3 regions of the Nonomuraea roseola genome follow, and region 2 is predicted to be linked to each of the others. Evidence: predicted binding sites of a transcription regulator. Region 2 holds the regulator's gene; each other region holds the start of a gene.
The links. Region 2 encodes HrcA, which represses chaperone genes, less so after heat shock. Its sites were predicted from a motif close to TTGGCACTCTCNNNNNGAGAGTGCCAA; they were not measured.

Region 1: the regulator HrcA is predicted to act here: its motif matches at 1,282-1,308, upstream of groL (chaperonin GroEL).
Region 3: the regulator HrcA is predicted to act here: its motif matches at 813-839, upstream of groES (co-chaperone GroES).

The regions. Positions count from the first base shown of each region.
Region 1 is NZ_BAAAXC010000015.1:3,443,796-3,446,058, forward strand. Features, by position in the region: gene thrC (threonine synthase) at 1-336, shown strand, start outside; gene ABFX55_RS39755 (MoaD/ThiS family protein) at 354-629, shown strand; gene ABFX55_RS39760 (cold-shock protein) at 889-1,089, shown strand; gene groL (chaperonin GroEL) at 1,417-2,263, shown strand, end outside.
Region 2 is NZ_BAAAXC010000015.1:5,036,808-5,039,070, forward strand. Features, by position in the region: gene ABFX55_RS47250 (DUF3097 domain-containing protein) at 1-156, opposite strand, end outside; gene hrcA (heat-inducible transcriptional repressor HrcA) at 364-1,368, shown strand; gene dnaJ (molecular chaperone DnaJ) at 1,380-2,263, shown strand, end outside.
Region 3 is NZ_BAAAXC010000015.1:1,754,978-1,757,240, reverse strand. Features, by position in the region: gene ABFX55_RS31190 (class I SAM-dependent methyltransferase) at 1-657, opposite strand, end outside; gene groES (co-chaperone GroES) at 929-1,240, shown strand; gene groL (chaperonin GroEL) at 1,303-2,263, shown strand, end outside.

The DNA of each region.
Region 1 (2,263 bases), 1.6 Mb from region 2:
GCCAAGTCGCTGGCCATCGGCAACCCCGCCGACGGGCCCTACGTGCTCGACATCGCCCGCCGTACGGGCGGGGCGGTGGAGGACGTCACCGACACCGAGGTGGTGTCGGCGATCAAGCTGCTCGCCTCGACCGAGGGCATCTTCGCGGAGACCGCGGGCGGGGTGACGGTCGGCGTGCTGAAGAAGCTCGTCGAGACCGGGCGGCTCGACCCGTCGCTCACGACCGTGGTCCTCAACACCGGCGACGGGCTCAAGACGCTCGACGCCATCGCGGACGACGCCGCTCCCACGGCTGTGATCCGGCCGTCTCTCGACGCGTTCCGCGCGGCTGTCTGAAAGGAAAGGTACAAGTCATGAGCGTTTCGGTGCGGATTCCCACCATTCTGCGCACGTACACCGGCGGCAACGCGGAGGTGAGTGGCGAGGGCGACACTCTTCGTGAGGTGCTGCAGAAGCTCGATGCCGACTATCCCGGTATCGGTGCGCGAATTTTGGATGAATCGGGCAAGATTCGCCGTTTTGTCAACGTTTATGTGGGAGAAGAGGACGTCCGTTTTGTAGGCGGACTCGACAGCGCCACTCCGGCGGGAGCGCAGATCTCCATCATCCCCGCCGTGGCCGGCGGCTGACGCCTTCCTTGCCGACGACGCCCGTGGGGGGTTATCCCCCTCGCGGGCGTTTTTGGTGTTCAGGCCGTCGCAAAAGTGGAATGTTTGACTACCTTTTTCGTGACGGGAAGAATGCCCGCTCGATTGACTCTGTTGTCCTACGGGTTTGCACAGGTATGGTCGAGGGCGATCGTCCGGCTGATTTCCCCATAAGTCATGCCGGTCGCGGATCTCGCGAGTGGAATGGGCGAGGTCCGGAGCCCAGTAAGAGGAGTCGGAAGTGGCGCAGGGCACCGTCAAGTGGTTCAACGCGGACAAGGGCTACGGCTTCATCGCGGTAGACGGTGGTAAAGATGTGTTCGTCCATTACTCAGCGATCATGATGGATGGCTACCGGTCGCTCGAACAGGGCCAGCGCGTCGAGTTCGAGATCACCCAGGGCCAGAAGGGTCCCCAGGCGGAGGCCGTCAGGGCGGTCTGACGCCCCACGTCGCCGGTATGCGCGGGCAGCTCACACGGCAACGCAGTCCGTGCGGATCTGCCACGTCCTGTTCGTCGACTCAGCAGGCCCGATCCGCGTCAGCCGATCGGGCCTGTGGCCGTAGTCTGGGTCATGACCTGGGCATGTGTGTCGCTGGCTTGCACTCGACAGGGTAGAGTGCTAAACAGTTCGTTGGCACTCTCGTTGTGAGAGTGCCAGCAACTGGGATCGAGACGATGGGGTCCGCCGAATGGAGTCGGACCCATGCCGTCGCGGGCGTCGGCTCGGTCCGCTGAAAGCCACCCTGCATCTGGGAGGTCTAGCCTTATGGCAGCCAAGATGATCGCGTTTGACGAGGACGCCCGGCGCGGTCTCGAGCGCGGTATGAACCAGCTCGCCGACGCCGTCAAGGTGACCCTCGGCCCCAAGGGCCGTAACGTCGTGCTGGAGAAGAAGTGGGGCGCTCCCACGATCACCAACGATGGTGTATCCATCGCCAAGGAGATCGAGCTCGAGGACCCGTGGGAGAAGATCGGCGCTGAGCTGGTCAAGGAAGTCGCCAAGAAGACGGACGACGTCGCGGGTGACGGCACCACCACCGCCACCGTGCTCGCCCAGGCGCTGGTCCGTGAGGGCCTTCGCAACGTCGCCGCCGGCGCCAACCCGATGTCCCTGAAGAAGGGCATCGAGGCGGCCGTCGAGCGCGTCAGCGAGGAGCTCTCCAAGCTGGCCAAGGACGTGGAGACCAAGGAGCAGATCGCTTCGACGGCCTCCATCTCCGCCGGTGACGTCGAGATCGGCAACCTCATCGCCGAGGCGATGGACAAGGTTGGCAAGGAAGGCGTCATCACCGTCGAGGAGAGCAACGCTTTCGGCCTCGAGCTCGAGCTCACCGAGGGCATGCGCTTCGACAAGGGTTACAACTCCGGTTACTTCGTGACCGACCCCGAGCGTATGGAAGCTGTCCTTGAGGACCCCTACATCCTCATCGTCAACTCCAAGGTCTCGGCGAACAAGGACCTGCTGCCCCTGCTCGACAAGGTCGTGCAGGCCGGCAAGCCGCTGCTGATCATCGCTGAGGACGTCGAGGGCGAGGCTCTGGCCACCCTGGTCGTCAACAAGATCCGCGGCCTGTTCCGCTCCGTGGCCGTCAAGGCTCCGGGCTTCGGTGACC
Region 2 (2,263 bases):
CTCCAAGGTGACCGCCTCCTTGTCGCAGGCCACCACCGCGCCGCAGAAGCCGCTGTCGGCGTCCTCCACGACCAGATCGCGCTCGGCGGGCACGGAAGGGATCGTCCCCTTGCCAGGGCGCCGCCAGTTCCCCGCAAGCACGTCACGCTCGTACATGGGGGGACCGTAGCAAATCACTCCTCGCTCGCGGGTGCCGCGCGCACGGGAGGGATCGTCGGTCATGGGCAGTATTGTCGGCGTGCGGCTTGCAACCGGCTTGATTCCGCGCGTTATCGCACCCTGTGGGCGAGGGCCGTACACTTGGCACTCGGGAACACAGAGTGCTAGACCTGTCGTTTCCTCAAGAGGCAGGGAGGTGAGCACATGCTCGATGATCGGAAGCTGGCGGTGCTCCGCGCCATTGTCGAGGACTACGTCTCCACCAACGAACCGGTGGGCTCCAAGGCGCTGGCCGATCGCCACAACCTCAACGTCTCCCCGGCCACGGTCAGGAACGACATGGCCGCGCTGGAGGAACAGGGCTACATCACCCAGCCTCACACGAGTGCGGGCAGGGTGCCGACCGACAAGGGCTACCGGCTCTTCGTCGACAAGCTCTCACAGATCAAGCCCCTGTCAGGAGCCGAGCGCAGGGCCATCGAGACCTTCCTCGCAGGCGCGGTCGACCTCGACGACGTGGTGACCCGCACGGTCAGGCTGCTCGCCCAGCTGACCAGGCAGGTAGCGGTGGTGCAGTACCCGGCGCTGTCGCAGTCGACCGTGCGCCATCTCGAGCTCGTGCCGCTGACCGACAGGCGGGTGATGTTCGTGCTGATCACGAACACCGGCCGGGTCGAGCAGCGCGTCATCGAGCTGCCCGAGCGCATCGAGGAGTCGAGGATCGCGCATCTGCGCGCGATGCTCAACGCCTGCCTCGACGGCTGCGGGCTCAGCCAGGTCCCCGATCAGGTCTCCGACCTGCCCCAACGGTTGCCCGTCGAAGACCGGCCCGCCGCGGCGACGATTCTGTCGGTGCTGCTGGAGACCCTCGTCGAGCGCCATGATGAGAAGATCGTCTTCGCGGGGGCCGCCAACCTGGCGGGCGCCGATTTCACCACGGGCCTGCGAGACGTTCTCGAGGCGCTCGAAGAACAGGTGGTGCTGATGCGCCTGCTCGGCGAGACCTCCGACATGCCGACCACCCTCACCGTCAGGATCGGCTCGGAAAACCCCTACACAGGACTGCGTGGCACGTCCCTCGTCGCGACCGGTTACGGTTCGGGAGCCCGCCTCGGCGTGCTCGGCCCCACCCGGATGGACTACCCCGTGACGATGGGCGCTGTGCGCGCCGTGGCACGCTACGTCAGCCAGATCCTGGCTGCTTCATAAGAGGTCGATAAGTGGCAAACGACTACTACGGCACCCTCGGGGTGCGCCGTGACGCCAGTCAGGACGAGATCAAGAAGGCCTATCGTCGGCTGGCCCGCGAGCTGCACCCCGACGTGAACCCCGATCCTGAGACCCAGGAGCGCTTCAAGGAGATCACGCAGGCCTACGAGGTCCTGTCCGATCCCAACAAGCGCCAGATGTACGACCTCGGAGCCGACCCCTTCGGCGGCGCCGGTGCGGGAGCGGGTGCGGGCGGCTTCGGCGCGGGCTTCCCCTTCAGCGACATCATGGACGCCTTCTTCGGCTCGGCGGGCGGCGCCCGGGGGCCGCGCAGCAGGGCCAGGCGGGGCCGCAACGCCACGATCAGGGTCGAGCTCGACCTGCGTGAGTCGGCGTTCGGCACCACGCGCGAGCTGAACGTCGACACCGCGGTGCTGTGCGAGGTCTGCTCGGGCTCGGGCGCGGCGCCAGGCACCCACCCCGACACCTGCGACATGTGTCAGGGCCGCGGTGAGATCTCCCAGGTCACCAGGTCCTTCCTGGGCCAGGTCATGACCTCGAGGCCGTGCCCCCAGTGTGGCGGGTTCGGCTCGATCATCAGGCACCCCTGCCAGGAGTGCTCGGGCGACGGCAGGGTCCGCACCCGCCGTACGATCAAGGTCCGCATCCCCGCGGGCGTCGAGGACGGCACCCACATCCAGCTGGCCGGCGAGGGTGAGGTCGGCCCTGGCGGCGGCCCGCCCGGAGACCTGTTCCTCGAGATCGTCGAGAAGCCGCACGACATATTCGAACGGCGAGGAGACGACCTGCACTGCACGGTGCAGATCCCGATGACGGCGGCCGCGCTCGGCACGTCGCTGACCGTCGAGACCCTCGACGGGGCCGAGGAGATCGA
Region 3 (2,263 bases), 3.3 Mb from region 2:
CTCCGCCTCCGCCCCCTCGGGGACGAACTCGTAAGGGATGCCGGGCGCCACCTTCAGGCAGGCGGCGGGCGCCCTGCCGAGCAGGTCGAGGACCACGGGCCACGGCGGCGAGTAGGCGTGGGGGTCGAAGGTCCTGCCCCTGGCCGTACGGCGGGCGGGGTCGGCGAACAGCACGTCGTATCCGGAGGGGTCCACGGTCGCGGCGTCGGCCGTACGGACCGTGGCCAGCTCCGACAGCCCGAGCGCGTCGATGTTGGCGCGCGCGACGGCCACGGTCAGCGGGTCGGTGTCGACGGCGTCGACCTCGCAGCCGGCTCTGGCCAGCGCGATCAGGTCGCCGCCGATGCCGCAGCACACGTCGACGACGCGCTGCCCGGGACGGAAGCGGGCGGCGCGGTGCTCGGCGACCTCGCGGCGGGTGGCCTGCTCGACGCCGTGAGGGGTGAAGTACATCGACGCCGCGTCGTCGCCGAACTTCGCCACGGCCCGCTGGCGGAGCGTGGCCTGGATGAGGGCGGCGGAGGTGAGGTCGGCGTCGTGGGTCCTGCGCATCCTGGTGGCGGCCACGACGGGATCGGCGCCCATCAGCTCGACGGCTTCGGCGAGTGCTCGCTGCCCGCGAGGCGTCAGAAGGGAGAGGAAGGCGTCGTGGTCCACGCCGTACGACGTTAGTGCAGGCACCCGAAGCCGAGGCCGAGGGGCAACGTGCGAGATGTCGCCCGATGGGTGATTCGGGAGGCAGTGGCGTCACGCTCTAAGCGGAGCGGGGCGGTTCGTGTTGACGGGCAGAGCCTGCTTGCATATGTTTCGTGTTGGCACTCTCATACCGAGAGTGCCAACGTGCGACGAGGCAGGTCTGACACCCGCGACGGCAGGCCCAGCTGGTCGCCTCTTCTAGATCATTCAAATCTGAAGGGGAGGTCCGATCGTGACGACCGCCACTAAGGTTCCCGTTAAGCCGCTCGGCGACCGCATTGTGGTCCAGCCGCTTGAGGCCGAGCAGACCACCGCTTCCGGCCTGGTCATCCCGGACACCGCCAAGGAGAAGCCGCAGGAGGGCAAGGTTCTTGCGGTGGGCCCCGGCAACTGGGACGAGGACGGCGACAAGCGGATTCCGCTCGACGTCAGCGAGGGCGACATCGTCCTCTACAGCAAGTACGGCGGCACCGAGGTCAAGTACGGCGGCGAGGAGTACCTCGTGCTCTCCGCCCGTGACGTTCTCGCCATCATCGAGAAGTAAGCCGTGAGAAAGCCCCGGGCCCGCAAGTGCCCGGGGCTTTCTACGCTGAGAGGACTTTTCCCATGCCGAAGATCCTGGAGTTCGAAGAGGACGCACGGCGCGCTCTCGAGCGTGGCGTCAACGCCCTCGCGGACGCAGTCAAGGTGACCCTGGGCCCGCGCGGCCGCAACGTGGTCATCGACAAGAAGTTCGGTGCGCCGACGATCACCAACGACGGTGTCACCATCGCCCGTGAGATCGAGCTCGAGGCGCCTTACGAGAACCTCGGCGCCCAGCTCGCCAAGGAAGTGGCGACCAAGACCAACGACATCGCGGGTGACGGCACCACCACCGCGACCGTCCTGGCCCAGGCCATGGTCCGCGAGGGCCTGCGCAACGTGGCGGCCGGCGCCTCCCCGCTGTCGCTCAAGCGCGGCATCGACCTGGCCGCCAAGGCCGTCAGCGAGAAGCTGCTGGCCACCGCGAGGCCGGTCGAGGACAAGAAGGAGATCGCAAATGTCGCGACGATCTCCGCTCAGGACGCCAAGATCGGCGAGCTGATCGCCGAGGCGTTCGACAAGGTGGGCAAGGACGGTGTCATCACCGTCGAAGAGTCCAACGCCATGGGCATGGAGCTCGAGTTCACCGAGGGCCTGCAGTTCGACAAGGGTTACCTGTCGGCCTACATGGTCACCGACCCCGAGAGGATGGAGTCGGTCCTCGAGGACCCCTACATCCTGATCCACCAGGGCAAGATCGCCTCCATCGCCGACTTCCTGCCGCTGCTCGAGAAGGTCGCCCAGACCAAGAAGCAGCTGCTGGTCATCGCCGAGGACGTCGAGGGCGAGGCCCTGGCCGTCCTGGTGACCAACAAGATCCGCGGCACCTTCACCTCCGTCGCCGTCAAGGCGCCCGGCTTCGGTGACCGCCGCAAGGCCATGCTGCAGGACATCGCGATCCTGACCAACGGCCAGGTCGTCAGCGAGGAGATCGGCCTCAAGCTCGACCAGGTCGGCCTCGAGGTGCTCGGCAGCGCCCGCCGCG